Regions from separate parts of the Paenibacillus sp. sgz302191 genome, predicted to be linked through region 2. Evidence: riboswitches for the same ligand, from Rfam matches in the RefSeq annotation. Region 2 holds a riboswitch; each other region holds the start of a gene.
What was found. A riboswitch is a leader RNA that binds a small molecule or an ion and turns the genes downstream of it on or off. The one in region 2 is predicted to bind cyclic di-AMP.
Positions count from the first base shown of each region.

Region 1: it holds a riboswitch for cyclic di-AMP, as region 2 does, so the genes downstream of both, AC3G2T_RS30325 (CAP domain-containing protein) here and AC3G2T_RS26555 (hypothetical protein) in region 2, are expected to answer to the same signal.
Region 3: it holds a riboswitch for cyclic di-AMP, as region 2 does, so the genes downstream of both, AC3G2T_RS08790 (TrkH family potassium uptake protein) here and AC3G2T_RS26555 (hypothetical protein) in region 2, are expected to answer to the same signal.
Region 4: it holds a riboswitch for cyclic di-AMP, as region 2 does, so the genes downstream of both, AC3G2T_RS37335 (C40 family peptidase) here and AC3G2T_RS26555 (hypothetical protein) in region 2, are expected to answer to the same signal.

Region 1 is NZ_JBYLHY010000029.1:11,662-15,718, forward strand. Features, by position in the region: gene AC3G2T_RS30310 (copper amine oxidase N-terminal domain-containing protein) at 1-306, shown strand, start outside; gene AC3G2T_RS30315 (TetR/AcrR family transcriptional regulator) at 485-1,150, shown strand; gene AC3G2T_RS30320 (DUF4188 domain-containing protein) at 1,161-1,670, shown strand; gene AC3G2T_RS30325 (CAP domain-containing protein) at 1,757-2,641, opposite strand; cyclic di-AMP (ydaO/yuaA leader) riboswitch at 2,649-2,785, opposite strand; gene AC3G2T_RS30330 (hypothetical protein) at 2,974-3,159, opposite strand; gene AC3G2T_RS30335 (DUF4062 domain-containing protein) at 3,156-4,057, opposite strand, start outside.
Region 2 is NZ_JBYLHY010000023.1:8,737-12,793, forward strand. Features, by position in the region: gene AC3G2T_RS26545 (hypothetical protein) at 1-52, shown strand, start outside; gene AC3G2T_RS26550 (class I SAM-dependent methyltransferase) at 734-1,510, shown strand; gene AC3G2T_RS26555 (hypothetical protein) at 1,940-2,236, opposite strand; cyclic di-AMP (ydaO/yuaA leader) riboswitch at 2,246-2,429, opposite strand; gene AC3G2T_RS26560 (beta-galactosidase) at 2,916-4,057, shown strand, end outside.
Region 3 is NZ_JBYLHY010000005.1:51,939-55,995, reverse strand. Features, by position in the region: gene AC3G2T_RS08795 (CPBP family intramembrane glutamic endopeptidase) at 1-929, opposite strand, end outside; cyclic di-AMP (ydaO/yuaA leader) riboswitch at 1,168-1,317, shown strand; gene AC3G2T_RS08790 (TrkH family potassium uptake protein) at 1,387-2,736, shown strand; gene AC3G2T_RS08785 (potassium channel family protein) at 2,749-3,411, shown strand; gene AC3G2T_RS08780 (cation:proton antiporter) at 3,411-4,057, shown strand, end outside.
Region 4 is NZ_JBYLHY010000054.1:201-4,257, reverse strand. Features, by position in the region: gene AC3G2T_RS37345 (M1 family metallopeptidase) at 1-870, shown strand, start outside; gene AC3G2T_RS37340 (hypothetical protein) at 886-1,704, shown strand; cyclic di-AMP (ydaO/yuaA leader) riboswitch at 1,905-2,042, shown strand; gene AC3G2T_RS37335 (C40 family peptidase) at 2,046-2,519, shown strand; gene AC3G2T_RS37330 (hypothetical protein) at 2,643-3,077, shown strand; gene AC3G2T_RS37325 (HD-GYP domain-containing protein) at 3,227-3,892, opposite strand.

The DNA.
Region 1 (4,057 bases), on a different contig from region 2:
AAAGCAGCCGCAGTATCTGTCGACACGGATTCGATAACCAGGCTGTCAGCCTCCAATGGATACTTCTATGTCCTGGATAAAAACTCGCTCATTCATCGAATCGATCCGAATGGCGAAATATCCGTTTACGCCGATCTTCAAGGCGTTACACACAACAGGGGGATCTTCAATATCCCGGAGACGCAGATACAGCAGTCGGACCCGTTGACGTTGGACCGAAACCGTATATTGATGTCTGCGGACAGCAATGGCAATATTTTTCTTATCGACGATGACATTTTAAAACGCATCAACATTTATCCGTGAGAATGCCCCGCCACGGCACAATCGCTGCTTGGTGGTAAAACAAACCTCTAAACGCGGCCGCTCATCATTGAATGGCCTCGATAGAGGTTTTCTCATTGACATAAAACTTTACTTGAGTTAATTTATAAATATAAGTTCACAAATGGATGACAATAAGTACGCAGAGAAGGTGAAGGATATGAGAGCGGGAAACCGGCAATCGGTACGCCATAGCAAAAGCAAAATGCCGCTGAGGGAGATTAAAAAAGCCCGCGCGAAGCTGGCTGTTTTTCAGGCCAGTCTTGAATTGATCGGCGAAAATACGTTTCGCGCCGTGTACGTCGACGATATTTGCCGGCGGGCGGAAATATCGAAGGTGACGTTTTTTAAGTTTTTCCCGCAAAAAGAAGACGTACTCATTTATTTCATGCTCGTTTGGCTGACGCGGCGGCTTGTGGAGCTTCGGGAAGAGCAGAAGCGGGGGATGGCCGCGATCCGCCATATTTTCGGCAAGGTGGCCGAGGACGCGAAGAAACAGCCGGGGCTGATGCTCAGCCTGATCGGGTTTCTTGCGGAGCAGAAAATGCACCCTTGCATGCCCGATTTGAACGAAGCGGAATTGCATCTGCTGTTTCCCGGCAAGGAGGAGCTGGCCGCTTCCGTCGACCCGAATCTCGACAAACGCTTCCGGCAGTTTGTCGAGGAGGCCAAACAAGACGGCGGCATTGACGCTGAGCGGGATACCGAAAACTTGGTAGCGATGCTGGTCACGCTGTTTTACGGCGCTTATTTAACCGCTCATATGTTCAAAGCTTCGGATTACATGGCTTTTTACGACATGCATTTACAATTCATCGGAAAGTAGGGTGTTTTCTATGGCAAAAGTCGTTCCGGGCCGGTATACGGCCCAAATGGGGGATTCATTCGTCGTATTTATTATCGGAATGCGTGTCAACAAGCTCTGGGCCGTCCATAAATGGTGGCCTGTTATGAGCGCGATGCCCAAAATGCTGAAAGAATTGTACAGCCATCCCGAGCTCGGATTTTTGCACTCCGAATATTTGTTAAGCTGGCGCGGAGTGACGCTGATCCAGTACTGGAAGTCGTTCGATGATCTGGAGAAATACGCGCGCGGCGGCGTGCACTTGAAAGCGTGGCAGGCATTCAACCGGAGCGTTGGCACGGACGGGACGGTCGGCATTTTTCATGAGACGTATCTCATGAAGGAGGGGCAGTATGAATGCGTGTACGGCAATATGCCGCGCATGGGGCTCGGGGCTGCAGGCGAACATGTGCCGGCTACGGGAAAAAGGGAGACCGCCCGCAGAAGAACGGGCGGAACCAACGATCCCGCCGTACCGACTCCGCCGAATCCCGCGGTATAATCTGAAGCGAACTGCGGGACAATAGCAGCGAACAGCAAAACAACCGTTTCCGGAGGGTTCGGAAACGGTTGTCGTATGAATCAATATTAATTGGCGATAAATTCTTGAACCCATTCGTTGTTGTAAAAGGCTACGCCAATTTTCGTGTAGTTAGGGCTTAAGATGTTTTGGCGATGACCTTCGCTGTTCATCCAGGCAGTCATAACTTCTTGCGGAGTTTGCTGCCCCATGGCAATATTTTCGCCGGCATACGTGTACTGGATTCCGTATTTGGTCATCATATCGAACGGAGATCCGTAAGTTGGCGAAGTGTGATCGAAGTAATGGTTGTTGTACATGTCTTTCGCTTTATCAAGCGCCATAGCAGCCAAACTGGAGTCGCTTGTAAGCGGGCTCAAGCCTGCTTTGGCCCGTTCCTGATTGACCAGGGTGACGACTTGATCGGCATACGCGGAGCTCGAAGTGTCCGTAGTCGTGCCTGTTGTCGTTCCTGTATCAGTGCCTGTGGAAGGCTGTGTCGTTGTTCCCGTATCAGTGCCCGTAGAAGGTTGTGTCGTCGTACCTGTGCCACTGCCTGTGTCAGTACCCGTAGAAGGCGTATCCGTCGGAGTTGTGCCGGTGGAAGGCGTTCCGGTATTCGAGTCTGAGCCATGATGTCTTACGTGATGATGGTAAGAACCCGATGGCATATTGTAATTGCCGGGAGATTTAAACAGGCCGGCCCAGTTGCTCGGATCAAACAATTGCGGATATTGCTGAAGCAAGCTGTCCAGGGAAGTTCCTTGAGAATTTCCTTGCTGGAGTCCTTGCTGAAGTAATTGCTGAATGTTTTGCTGAAGCCCTTGCGGGAGCCCCTGCAGGTTGCCGATGACTTGGCCGTTCACAGTGTAAGTAGCTGCGGATGCCGCTCCGGAACTTACGATCATGCCTAATACCAGCGCACCTGTGATAGCTGTTTTCTTGAAACGCATTAAAACCATCCTCTCCTTTTTTGGCCTACGAGGTTAGCTGACGGATTCGGGTCAAAGAGAAATCACCCTGCCATTTTGCAATGGCTTCACCCCAAATAAAGAGGTTCCCCCGTGCATCTTTCGATGCTTTGGCCGTTTTGTTTGCTCAGCAAGAACAGCAGTTTCCCGCGTCCTTCTGTGGGTTTCATTCTAGCATAGAAAACTAGGGGGGATCACCCCTCAAATGTTTCCATTGATAGAAACAGGCAGCCGCAACAAAAAAAGCCCGGCCGTCAGGTTTCCCTGATCTGGCCGCGCTTGGCGTCGTTTCGGTTGGTATGTACGCTGTTCGCTTATCGGCGTCTTGCTGCCGCGAACCGGCTTTTTATCAATTCCAAAGCTTTCGTGCTTTCTTCCTTTTGCTCTCTTAGCAAATCTTGAAAGCTCTTGTTGGGAGAAACAAAAAGCAGCGCGTCTTTGGGCTGCTCGCCTACGGCTACCGACACTTTTCCGTTAATGGATACATATACAGTTGTCATGGCTGCATCCCTCCGATCATTTTCCGGGCAAATTCAAAAACCATAGGGTTCTGGTTCATTATAGCATATAATACGTCATCTCGAAAAGTGACAAACTTCCGCGCATCCCAACCGGAATCGGCCCGAAAGTGGCAGGTCATGACCCGGTCCTGGCATTTTACCGTTAAGTAGAGCGTTTGCTTGGCTTCATTGAAAAAAAGCTGCTCCGGATTGTCCCTTTTCGCCGTAATCGATACGTACGATTTTTCATTATTCAGCAGAAAAAAAGGTTCGCTAGTCGTATTCCCGACTTCCAGCAGCAAATTCATCCGCCCGTTGTCGCGCGTATATATCGTAACGGCCGAGCAATCATGAAAGGCGCCGATGTCCTCGGACATATAGTTTCCATAATGGCGCTTTACCATTCTGCCTTTGAGCTTGCTCATAAAATCGGCGAAAAAGAGCGCCATCCGATCTTTCGGTAAATGTTGAAAAAGCGGAATATTGCGCTCGATGAATTGAGCGAACTCTTCATGCAGTTGAATTTGTTTCGTATACGTTTCGAACGTAGCTTCAAGCGGAAGCAGCAGAACGCCTCTGCGCATCAGGTCGCTGAAATAGTCTTTCCAGTCGATAGAGACGCCCAGTGAGAGCTCTTCCGTATAAATCCCTTTTTTGACCAAATCATCGATGAAAAACCACACGTACGGATCGATGTGGGAAGGTACTTGAGTATGGCTTTTTAATGCGGCTGTAATGTCCGCGGCTTTAGGATAAGCCCCGGTTTCTTCGGCATGCCTGTTCGTAATTTCTTCGATAATGCCTTTCATAGTGCTGAAAAACAGGCGCTTGACGCCGGTTTCTACAAAGACAAGCACGGTCTTATTCAAACGGGTTGCCTGTATGTACTCCAGATGGG
Region 2 (4,057 bases):
TTGGATCTCCCTCGGGGGTGTGGCGATTTCGATCGTCCTGTCTTATTTGTGAAGCGTAGAGGCTAGAGGCAGTTCCCGTCTTGATCGGGCCTGCTTGCGGCTGAAGCAGTAGTGGGTTACAATAACGCAAGTTCGCGGCCAAACAAATTGTAACGAACCATACAAGTCTTAAACGTGCTCCCAGAAGGCTTTTCAGCATGTAACGCACCGAGGCAGCCTTATTTCGTGGGAAAACCACCCGAATGAACGATGGAGGAGCTTAACAACGACGCTCAGGTTCGTTACAACGCAGCCGCGAAGAAATAAAGGCGAATAACGCTCGCCCTGAATGACCGTTTTTTGCGAACGTTCAACTGGGAAATGCTAATAACGCTAGACCAGCTCCTAGACCAGTTCGTCAGTGCCGGGAACTTACGGATCATAGTACAGACTAACTGGTCGTCCTGAATGAACGTTATTTTCGTAGCGTTCAACCAGGAGTCTGTCGGGCGGAGTTGCTTTTGTGCGGACTTAATGAACAAAACTGCATATATGCCGCTAGCGCTGGGTAGAAACCGCCAACTCGCTTGCACATACCTTCTACCGAGTTCGTCGGATAGACTTCTCGAACACTTATAGGTTTTATCTATGAAAATAAGAGTTATTATATATTAGTAATTATAAGTGTGGCGAGTATAATAAAACCAACTAACGTTAGCCAGCCTAGTATGCACAAGAAAGCAGGGATGATTCCATGACAGAAGAACAAGCCGCGAAAAATTGGAATGCCGCGCAGTATGATGCCAACATGAGCTTTGTCTCCGGCTACGGCCAAACCGCGCTGGCGCTGCTGGCGCCGCAGCGCGGAGAACGCATCCTCGACCTCGGATGCGGCACGGGAGACCTTGCCGCCGAGCTGGCGCGGCTCGGCGCAGAACCCGCGGGCATCGACTTCTCCGAGTCGATGATCGCGCAGGCCCGGGCCAAATACCCGGGCCTGGAATTCACGGTGGCGGACGCGACCGCCTACCGCAGCCCGCGCCGCTTCGACGGCGTCTTCTCCAATGCTGCGCTGCATTGGATCAAGCCGCCGGAAGCGGCGGTGGAAACCGTCCGGCTCGCGCTGCGGACGGGCGGGCGCTTTGCCGCCGAATTTGGCGGCAAGGGCAATATCGCCGCGATCACAGAGGCGATCGCGGAGGCACTGCAAGGCCTGGGCATCGATGCCCAGGCGCGGAATCCGTGGTATTTCCCGAGTATCGGGGAATATACCACGCTGCTGGAGGCGCACGGCTTCCGCGTTGCTTGCGCCGAGCATTTTGCCCGCCCGACGGCGCTTTCGGGCGGGGAGCAAGGCATGCGGCTTTGGATCGACACCTTCGCCGACTTCTTCTTTGACGGCCTCGCGGACGACGTCAAAGAAACGGCTCTGCGCCGCGCCGAGGAGCGGCTGCGTCCGCGGCTCTACGCGAACGGCGCCTGGAGCGCGGACTATGTACGGGTTCGCGTACTGGCCGTTCGCGAGTCCTAAGGGTGACAGGGGCGCCAAAGTTCCAACGATATGTTCTGCACGTTCTACACACCACCATTCAAAACAGCGTCCCAACCCAATTGGCATCGCAAAGCCGGCAAAAATACATCTTTTTGCTCCACGCTGCCCGTGCAGGGGGAAAATTCCTGCAAATCTGCAGGTTTTTTCGCTAAAACCGGGGCTCGGCCCTGTTAGGAGCGGGAATTCCTGCACAATTGCAGGTTTTTCCTCCGAACGGGTCGTTTTAAGCGAAAAAGCCTGTACTTTTGCAGGCTTTCAGCTCGTTGCCAATGACCCGCCAGCTCTAGCGGGCGGTCTGAACTTCCGCGGTTTGTCAACTGCCACGCCATGCCGCGCCGCACCATACCGCAAACAAACCTCCAGCCTCGCCGGTTAAGCGGGACTGGAGGTTTTTGCGCTCTTTTCAACTTACTCCACACCGTCGACAAAGTGCTTTTTATAGTTTTTGTCGCCTTTGTGCTGGAGATCTTCGATTGTCCATTCCAGTGTTGCGAGCAGATGGTCTTTCATGTTCCGGATCGTCTCGTAAAAGGCCGATTCAACTTCGCCGTTTTGCTTGATGCCGGCAATGGCTTGTGCGGCGACGAGCTTGCGGTGGTGGTCTTCGAATTGATCCAGCGCTTCAATGACGTGTTTGGCGTACAGCGCAATATCTTTATTTTTCTCGGGTACCATTTGTTCCAATTGATGAAGTTTGCTAAACATCGCGCATCCGTCCTCTCTCCATTGCGTTGACGAGGTTAGCTGCCGGATTCGGGCCGTGAGAGTTGCCCTACCTGGGGTTAGCCAGGATTCACCCCGTATGCCGCCGGCTGGCGCTTGCCTCTCACGGATACAAGCACGCCTTTGGCATGTGTCGGTTCCCCCGTTCCCTTGCGGGATTAAACGATCCGATCCGCCGCATTGCGGCAGTCGGATAATTGAATGATACGCCTGAGGCGGAAGAAAGTAAAACCGCAAAAACGCGTTTTTTTGCCCGATTTTTGCCGCTAGCGGATGAAAGCAACGTTTACTTGATCTGTTTTCATATCTTATGGCGCTGCCGCTCGCGATGGGACGCTAATGCTGCTGCGCGCAGCTCCCGGCGCGCGGTGTTGCGCTGCATGACGGCGGTCGGTCGACCATATGGTGCATGGAGCTGCTGAGCTAGTCCGGTACGGAACGGATCGAGGTTTGCGGGTGAATTTACAGCAAAAAGACAGACGTGGATTGTCCGTTATGATAACAAAATAACAAAAAAACGGAAGTGAACGTTGTTTTGGCAAAAAATCATTGACCTTCCTGCGAAAAGTGATTACATTATGTACATAACGATTATTTGTTAGGCTAACAATAATAACATCGGAGGCGCGCTTTGAGCGGCGTACCTATGGAGGATGAACTTATGAGCCAATTGGTTATTTTTTACGATCCTGACTTTCCTTATGAAGGAGTCCGCCCGGAGCGCGTGCAGTTGGAGGAGCTTGCCGGTGCGGGACGCCTGGTTGCCGCTGCTGAGCTGGCGCAAGCTTTGGAGGGGGCGGAAGGGTTCGTTCATCTGCACGGCAAATATTTTCCGAAAGATGCGTGGACGGCGATTGAAAGTTTAGCCGGCAGGGGCAAAGGGATCGTCCATGTAGGCAGCGTGCCGTTCAAGGTGCCTGTCTATCGCGGCGAAAACGGCTGGCAGCAGGAAGCCGAGCAAACGGTTTACCATCAGAAGCTGCATATTCACGAAGCGCTGCCTGTCGATCCTGCTCCAATTGCGCGGTATGCGGCGCACGACGAGCTGCCGCTGCTGGCAGGCCGCGAATCGCTCATTGCGGTGCAGCCGACCGTCGGTCTTGCTTTGCACGTTACGCGTTCGGACGATCATCCGGGCCAGATCGGTTCCAGCGGACCTATGGATGCGCATATGATTCCGCTTTTAAAAGGGATCTCGGCAGAAGGCCGCGAAGTCGCCGCCCCAGTCGTTCTGATCGAAAACACGAAGGGCGTTTTTGCCGGCGGGCGCTGGGTTTTGGCGAACCTGCTGACGGATAGCGCCTTCTGGTCGCAAGGCGGTGCTTCGCTGATCGCCGATCTGGCCGCATTTGTCCAAAGAGGCGTTACGGAAATTTGGTTCAAGCCCAACTATGCTTGCTACGATCCGGGGGATCGGGCTGCGCTGACCGTGCAGCTGCAAACTTTGGGGAACCGGGCGGGAGCCCTTTCGGCTTCGGCCAATGCCTCCTGGACGTTCTCGATCAAGGTCGGCAAAGTGGACGGTACCGAACCGGTCTGGTCGGCCGAAGTGCAAATGAACGCTTCCCGCGAGCTTTCGTACCGGCGGTTTCAAGTGCCTGTCGATCTGGAAGCGGGCTATTATACGGCAGAGTGCAAAGCCGTCGCCAATACGGGAGAGGTCCGCTTGTTCCGCCAAGGCTTCTGGGGCTACGATGCGGAGCTTCTCCGCCAGGGAGAGCCGATGTCGGCAGGCCGCGACTATTTTGTGAAGGACGGGCGTCCGCTGCCTGTCGTCGGCATGACTTATATGACCAGCGATGT
Region 3 (4,057 bases), on a different contig from region 2:
AGCGTGACGACGTTCATGAACAGCGAGCCGGCCAATGTGGCGGTTCCGTTGTCTGCGATATCGCCGGACATCGTTTTGAAAGCCGGATACATATTGATGTTGTTGGCGATGTAAATCGTCGTAAAAATAACAGTGAGCAGCAGGCCCTTGCGAAAATCCATCTGCTTGCGGTGCCTGATGGCATATACGATGGCCGCAACGGACATCAGGAACGTAAAGCCCATGCTGATCCAGGTCATGAACGAGGCGGATTGATCCTGCGAGTCAAGCCATGTCTGATGGTCCTCTGGGATGCTGAATTGCACGGCATAGCCGACCAAAGCGTTATCGTCAAAATCGATCCGCAAGCGCAGCTTGGAACCGCCGATGGCTTCCGCTTTCTTTTCGTAAACGTACGTGTTCGCGCCGGCCTCTTTCTTCGGCTCCAGGGCGAGACTGAAATCGTCGGGATTAAAGCCCTGCCGGCTCATCTCCTCCTTGGCCAGCTGGTCCGCTTTTTGCCTGCCGATCGCTGCGGCGGTACCGGTGAGCGTCTCGCGCCAGCCGACGATTTGCAAGCTTTTGTAGTTGACGTCAACTTCGAATTTGCGCTTGCTGCCGGGATCGACGGCGCTGACCTGATAGAAATCGAGCGGGAAGCGGTCCCCGTATTTCAGCTCATACTCGTGCAAAAGGTGTTCTTTCTGCAAGTATCCGCTTCTCGACTTTTCGGACTGGTATACGACGAAAGTACGCGGCTGGCCGATGCCGTAGCGGCTTTGCAAAAACTGCCCGGCCGCGTCGGCCGCCTGCTGCTTCGTAACGGCCGGACTTTCCGCCGGGGCCGCTTCTTCCGTTTGATATCCCGCAAGCATATTGACCCCCATATACAAGGCCACGCCGATGCACGCGAGGATCAGCAAAGTTCGGTTCAATTTCATTCGCATCATGGGATAAAATATCTCCTTGGATAATGTTGGTTCGCAAATACGCTAAATTAAAAGTATCACAGATGTTAAGGAAAACCAATTCATGCAAAATAAAACGTAAACCGGGGCAAATTCGCGATTTCGAATCGTAACGCCCTCTCCTGCTTGCCAGACACGATGGAATGCTGCGAAAACCCCCGCAAATCCGCTGAAAACAACTTTGTGCGGAACAATAAATCAGATATATAATTCATATCAATTGAATAAAAAGCCGAATTTCTTGTTGAAAACGGGGGAACCATGTAATTTGGGGTGAATTTTGTCTCCGGCGTCAAAAAACCGGACAAATAGGGTGACTGCGCGCACCCGAATCCGTCAGCTAACCTCGTAGGCTTTACGTCAGGAACCATTTCCGAATAAGGCATTGGATTTCCAGTGTCTTTTTTTGCGTGTTCAATTGATGACAACAGGGGGATTTATGAAAAAAATAAGCATTTGGCAGCTTACGCCTCCGCAAATTCTGGTCCTTGGATTCGCCGCCATTATTTTGATCGGAGCGGGGCTGCTGACGCTTCCTTTTGCCTCGACGAGCGGCCGGCCGCTGCCTTTTATCGATGCGCTGTTTACGGCCACATCGGCGACCTGCGTAACCGGCCTCGTCGTGGTCGATACCGGGTCGGCATTTACCGTGTTCGGACAAGTCGTCATCGTCAGCCTGATCCAGATCGGCGGTCTCGGCTTCATGACGATGGCCACGCTGTTCGCCTTCGTGCTGCGCAAAAAAATTACGCTGAAGGAAAGATTGCTGCTGCAGGAGGCGTTCAACCAGGGCAGTATGGAAGGGATTGTGCGGCTGATCCGCAAAGTACTTATTTATTCATTAAGCATCGAAGCGATAGCGGCGATTTTGTTCACGATCCGTTGGTCGTTCGACATGGAATTTTCGAAGGCGCTGTACTTCGGCATCTGGCATGCGGTTTCGATGTTCAACAATGCCGGATTCGACCTGTTCGGCACCGCCGATGCTCCTTTCGTCTCGCTGACCGGATACGTCAACGATTTCACGGTGAACGTCGTCGCGATGGCGCTGATCGTGCTCGGAGGTCTCGGCTTCATCGTCTTGTCCGATTTGATGGAATATCACAAAACGAAGAAACTTTCCCTGCATTCCAAAGTCGTGCTTGCCATGACGGGATTTCTGATCGTTTTCGGCGCGCTAGTGATATTTATATTCGAATACACGAACACCAAGACGTTAGGACCGCTGAATTTCGGCGGAAAAATGTTGGCTTCGTTTTTCCAATCCGTCACGCCCCGGACGGCCGGCGCGAATACGGTGGACATCGGCGCCATGCGTCAGGCGTCGCAATTTTTCATGGTGATTCTCATGTTTATTGGGGCTTCTCCCGGCTCGACGGGGGGCGGGATCAAAACGACGACGTTCACCATTCTCATTGCCGCCATCATCACGATGATCCGAGGCAAGGAAGATATCGTCATTTTCCGTTTCCGTCTGGCGAAGGACCGCATTCTCAAAGCGATTACGCTCACGATGATCGCGCTCTTTCTCGTCATATTCGTGTCCATGCTGTTATCGACGACGGAGTCCGTGCAGTTTTTGAAAATATTGTTCGAAGTGACGTCCGCCTTCGGTACTGTCGGCTTGACTATGGGGCTTACGCCGTCGCTGACCGTTTTCGGCAAAATTATGCTCAGCCTGACGATGTTCGCCGGCCGGCTCGGTCCTATAACGCTCGCTTACGCGCTGCAGCCGAAACAGGAAAAAGAATTATATAGATACCCTGAGGGTAAAATTACGATTGGTTAGGGGATACTGGAGATGAAAAAAAATCAATACGCGGTAATCGGTCTGGGCCGATTCGGATCCAGCTTGTCGAAGGAGCTGATCAAGCTGGGCTATGAGGTGCTCGGCATCGACAAGGACGAAGAAGCGGTCGACGAGATGAGCTCCGAGCTGACGCATGCGGTCGTGGCGGATGCCACGGACGAGGAAGTGCTGAAGTCGCTCGGCGTGCGCAACTTTGACTGTGCGGTCGTCGCGATCGGCGACGATATTCAGGCCAGCATTTTAACCGCTATTGTGCTGAAAGATTTGGGCGTCAAAATGGTCGTCGCCAAGGCGCTGTCCGAGCTGCACGGCAAAGTGCTGAATAAAATCGGCGTGGACCGCGTCATTTATCCGGAGCGGGATATGGGCATCCGCGTGGCGCACCAGCTCGTATCACCCAATCTTTTGGATTACATCGAGCTGTCCAAAGATTACACGATCGTCGAGCTGTCGGTGCCCAAGCGCCTGTGCGGCAAAACGATCAAGGATCTGGACCCCCGGGCCAAATACGGCTGCAGTGTCGTCGCTATCAACAAGCAAAGCGGTGTGATCATCGCGCCGCTCGCCACAGATGTTGTCAATGAAAAGGATGTTATGGTGATTATCGGGACGAACGAACAAATCGAAGAATTTGAGAGCGAAGTTATCGGATAATGGAAAATGCGTCCGCCGTCATGATCGAGCATGTCATTTTGCTGCTCATTATTATTCTCAGTCTGGGCATGCTGCTGGGCAAAGCTGCACACCTGTTGAAGCTGCCGGATGTCGCGCTTTTTCTCGTAGGGGGCATCATTGTCGGGCAAGGCCTGGGCTGGGTACGGGAATCCAGCACTTCATTTACGAACCAGTTCATTCTTGCGATCGGTTCCGCACTCATTTTGTTCGACGGCGGGCGCAACATCCGCCTCTCCGGCCTTCGCAAAGTGTGGATCACCGTCAGCCTGCTCAGCGTCCCCGGCGTCATGATTACGTGCGGGGTAGTGGCCGTGGCGGCGCACCTGCTGCTTGGCCTGCCCTGGATATACGCCATGCTGCTCGGGGCGGTCATCAGTTCGACGGACCCGGCTACGCTCATCCCCGTGTTCAAGCAGGTGAAGATCCGCCTGAAAGTCAGGGAAACTGTGGAAAGCGAATCGGCCTTTAACGATGCGACGGGGTCGATTTTGACCTTTTCGCTCATTGCGGTCATCCTGGGCACCCGGGAAGTTTCGGTTGGCTCGGGAATTTGGGCGTTCGTCAAAACGGCGGCGGGAGGGCTTCTCGTCGGCGCGGCGATCGGCTTGGCCCTTGCATACTTGAC
Region 4 (4,057 bases), on a different contig from region 2:
ATGGAGTATCCGACCTTGGTCACCGCATGGGGAGCCAGCGACAAGAAGCCCGATTTGGAGCTGGAACGGGTGGTCGTTCATGAAATCGGCCATCAATTTTTTTACGGCCTCGTCGCTTCCAACGAGTTCGAAGAAGCTTGGCTGGACGAAGGCTTCACCTCCTACGCGGAGGACAAAGTCATGGAGGCGGAATACGGCGTTTCGCCGAATCTGCCTGTAGAGGCCAGCTATGTGACCTCGCCCAACGCGCTTAAACTGAATGCCTGGGATTACAAAGGGCATGGCGAATATGCGGATAATGTGTACATACACGGCAAGCTGGTGCTGAAAGCCATCGAAAAGCAGGTCGGCGCCAAGACGATGGACCGCATCATGACGACCTACTTCCACCGCTGGGAGTTCAAGCATCCTTCGACCAAAGATTTTCAACATGTTGTGGAGGAAGTCACCAAAGCGAAATGGGACGATTTTTTCAACCAGTATGTGTACGGCAGCATGATGATGGACTTTGCGGTTGATCGGATTCAAGTGAAGCCTGCGGCACTGGCAGACGGCAAACCCGGATATGAGAGCACCGTGCTGATCTCCAAACGGGGTGGCAATTCCCCGGAGGTGCCGATTCAATTCCATTTTACCGATGGCACCGTACTGGATAAGGTCTGGAACGGCGCGGAGAGCAGCATCGAGTACAAGTTGACGAATGCGGCTCCCGTCGAGTGGGTTCGCATCGATCCGGGCTATTCGCTCGTGCTGGAAAATAAGCATATCAACAATTTCATGTCGGCCCGGATAGACCCCAAATGGAAAATACGTTTGAACCTCGGCATCATTCAGCTTTTACAAACGATCTCCGGCTGGGTAGCCTGGTAGAAAGGAGAACGCTGCATGACTCTTTATATGAAGTCCGGCTATCGGGCGGCGCTGCGGCAGCCTTTTGCGGTCATCATGCTGTTCCTGTATCAAATGGGTTGGGGAGCCCTCCTCTATAAAATGGTGCAATCGGTGCTCGTGCCGCTCATGCATCGCTTTCCGGGAAACGGCCAGCCCAAGCAGACGCTGCATTTGTTCCTGGCCGAAAGCCAGTTTCAACTGCTCAAAACGGACCTGAGCCATTCCTATTTATGGTGGCTGGCGGTGCTTCTCGCTAGCCGCATGCTGCTTACGCCGCTGCTGAACGCCGGCATCTACTATTCGCTGATCCACACCGACCAAAATGCGGGATACCGCTTCTTTAAAGGCATATCGGAGATGTGGCTCTCCTTTTTCCTCTGCTACGCAGTACGGATCGCGCTGACACTGCTTCCCCTCGCCTGGCTGATCCCGGAGGCCGAGTCGATCTTTGCGCAAAGCGGATCTTACGAGAACGCCGCCGTTGACATGCTGCCATGGCTGGCCGGAATGCTTGCATACGGATTTCTCATGCATCTCCTCTTCATGCATCTGCAGTTCGCGCTCGCTGCCGGAAGCGGAATTCTCTCCACCCTGCTCGCCTTTGTCCGGCACCTGCTTCCTATCGTCGGCATCGCTCTGCTGCTTTTGATCGGGTCGGGACTATTGACGGGTGTCAGCGTCATCGCTTCCTACATCTGGGCAGGTCTGATTGCCCTTCTCATTTATCAGCTGTTCCCGCTTTTCAACATATTTTTGCAAATGTGGGTACTAGCCTCTCAATATCAGTTGTGGTCCGCCAAAGCAAATTCGTAGCGAACGCCCGCCGCTCTCTAAATCTATGAGCAATATTCAGCGAAAAACGCCCAAATATCGGAAAATATGCTCAAGCCCCTGAAAAAGGGGCTTTTTTTTGTCTATTTTCCGAACTATTTCACATATTTTTATAGAATAGTGCACTTGGAAGGAGGATTTTAGATATTTATGCCGAATCCTAAGCACTAGGAAAAATAAACCAACATTTCATGCCGAATTCCCGATTTTTTGGGAAACGGGGGAACCATTCCGGGTGAATTGATCTCGCAACACAGGGATCATAGGGAACCTTCAACCGAACCCTCCAGCTAACCTCGTAGGCACCGGAAGGAGACAAGCAGTTGAAAAAGGTTGTTGCTCTCGTTGTCAGTCTTGTTTTGTGTTTGAGTATTGGTGCAGGAAGTGTTTTCGCAGCACAATCCACTTTGGATGAAACGGTTGACGGATTGCTCGGAACTCCGTACAAGTATGCGGGTACGACAACGAAAGGCTTTGATTGCTCCGGATTTACCGCTTACGTGTTCGCGCAATTCGGTATCGACCTTCCCCATAGTTCCAAAGCTCAAGACGAAGAAGGCATCTGGGTTGATAAAAAGGACTTGCGCAAAGGCGATTTGGTCTTTTTCAACACAGACGGCAAAGGTATTTCTCACGTAGGCATCTATTTGGGAGACGGTGAATTCATTCACTCGGCTACCGATAAAGGTGTTATGAAGAACAAACTAAGTGAGTCTTATTACTCCAAACGGTACGTATCGGCCCGCCGCGTTTTGTGGGACGATATTTACAACCAACTGACTGCTGAATCCAAGTAATTCGATTAATTTACGCGAAAAAAGCCCCGGCAAAGCACGGCTCGTTTCTTGAGCGGCTTGCAGGGCTTTTTTCTATTCTAAACCATAACCTTATCTGCCGCGTCCAATAGATGAGGTGATGAAATGAACAAGACGAAAAAAAGCCGGCAGCGGCAGTTGGCCTGCTTGCTGGTCAGCAGCGCGCTGACGCTGGCTTTGGCAGCCTGTGGCAGCGATGCCCCCTCCGGGAATAACAGCGCGAAGACGCCGGAACCGTCAGCAGCGGCCAGTCCGGCAGTCAGCCCGACAGTTACTCCTGTCCCGTCCGCAACGACGCAGGCGGATGCAGCAGCCGTGAAAAAAGGAACGGGACGCTATGTAGGCCTGGCCGATCCGCGTACGATCGAGCTTATCGTGAACGAGAAAGCCGCCGCTTTCCAGTTGGGAGACGGTACGGCAGATGCCGTGCAAAAGTTCAAGAAAGACGATCAGGTAGAGTTTGAATATAAAGAACAAGCCATAGAAGGCGACGCTTCGCTTAAACAGCTCATTTTAACCAAAATCGCTAAAAAACAGTAGCTCTCTTTGCGCAAAAAAGAATCCCTCCGACTGTCCTTTCGGGAAAGTCCGGGGGGATTTTGTTCGGAAGCGCCGCGCCGTCGGCTTATTTATTGACATAGACGCCTGTTTAACGTTAATATCGAGTCGTTGCCGCCGTCTCGGCCGGTTTATTTGAATGGATATACGTCCGGAAACGATTCGGACAAACTTAAAAAGAGGGCTACATAGTCCGGGTCAAACTGCGTCCCGCTGTGTGACAAAAGTTCTTGTACCGCCGTGTTGATCGATAAGCCTTTGCGGTACGGACGGTCGGAAACCATGCTGTCGAAAGCATCGATAATTGCACAAATCCGGGCAAAAGCAGGAATGTTCTCGCCGCTTAGTCCGCTGGGATACCCTTGGCCGTTCCAGCGTTCGTGATGATACAGAATGATTTCCGCGATCTTCGGGTCCAAATCGGTGAACGCCATCATCATGTTGGAGCCCAAAACGGGATGCTGCTGCATAATTTTCCATTCCTGGTCGGTGAGCGCCGAATCCTTCAACAGAATTTGATCCGGTATTAACAGCTTACCGATATCGTGCAAGCAGCCTCCCTGGATTAACTGACGCGTTTGTTTTTCGTCCAATTGCAGAAGACTTGCCATCATCTTGCATAATTTTCCCACCCGCAAACTATGCTCGTATGTATTTACATCTTTCTTCAAAAGCAGAAGCAGTTTGTCTACATACAACAAATCTTTCACATTAGCCCACCTCTTTATCCCCCTGGAGCGGCTTAAACCAAGGACGGGTTCTTTTTCATACAAACAGCGGCGGGGGGATGAATACATAACTGTCACATCCAATCATTCACAATACTCAGCGTCGTCCCTAACAAATAAAAAAGATGGAATAAACCTCCGAAAACAGAGGGACCCCATCTTTTTTTTGTGGGAACCGGCTGACATAAGTTCCGTCAGAATAACCGTCATTGCCCCTTAAGTTTTGTGCGCCCG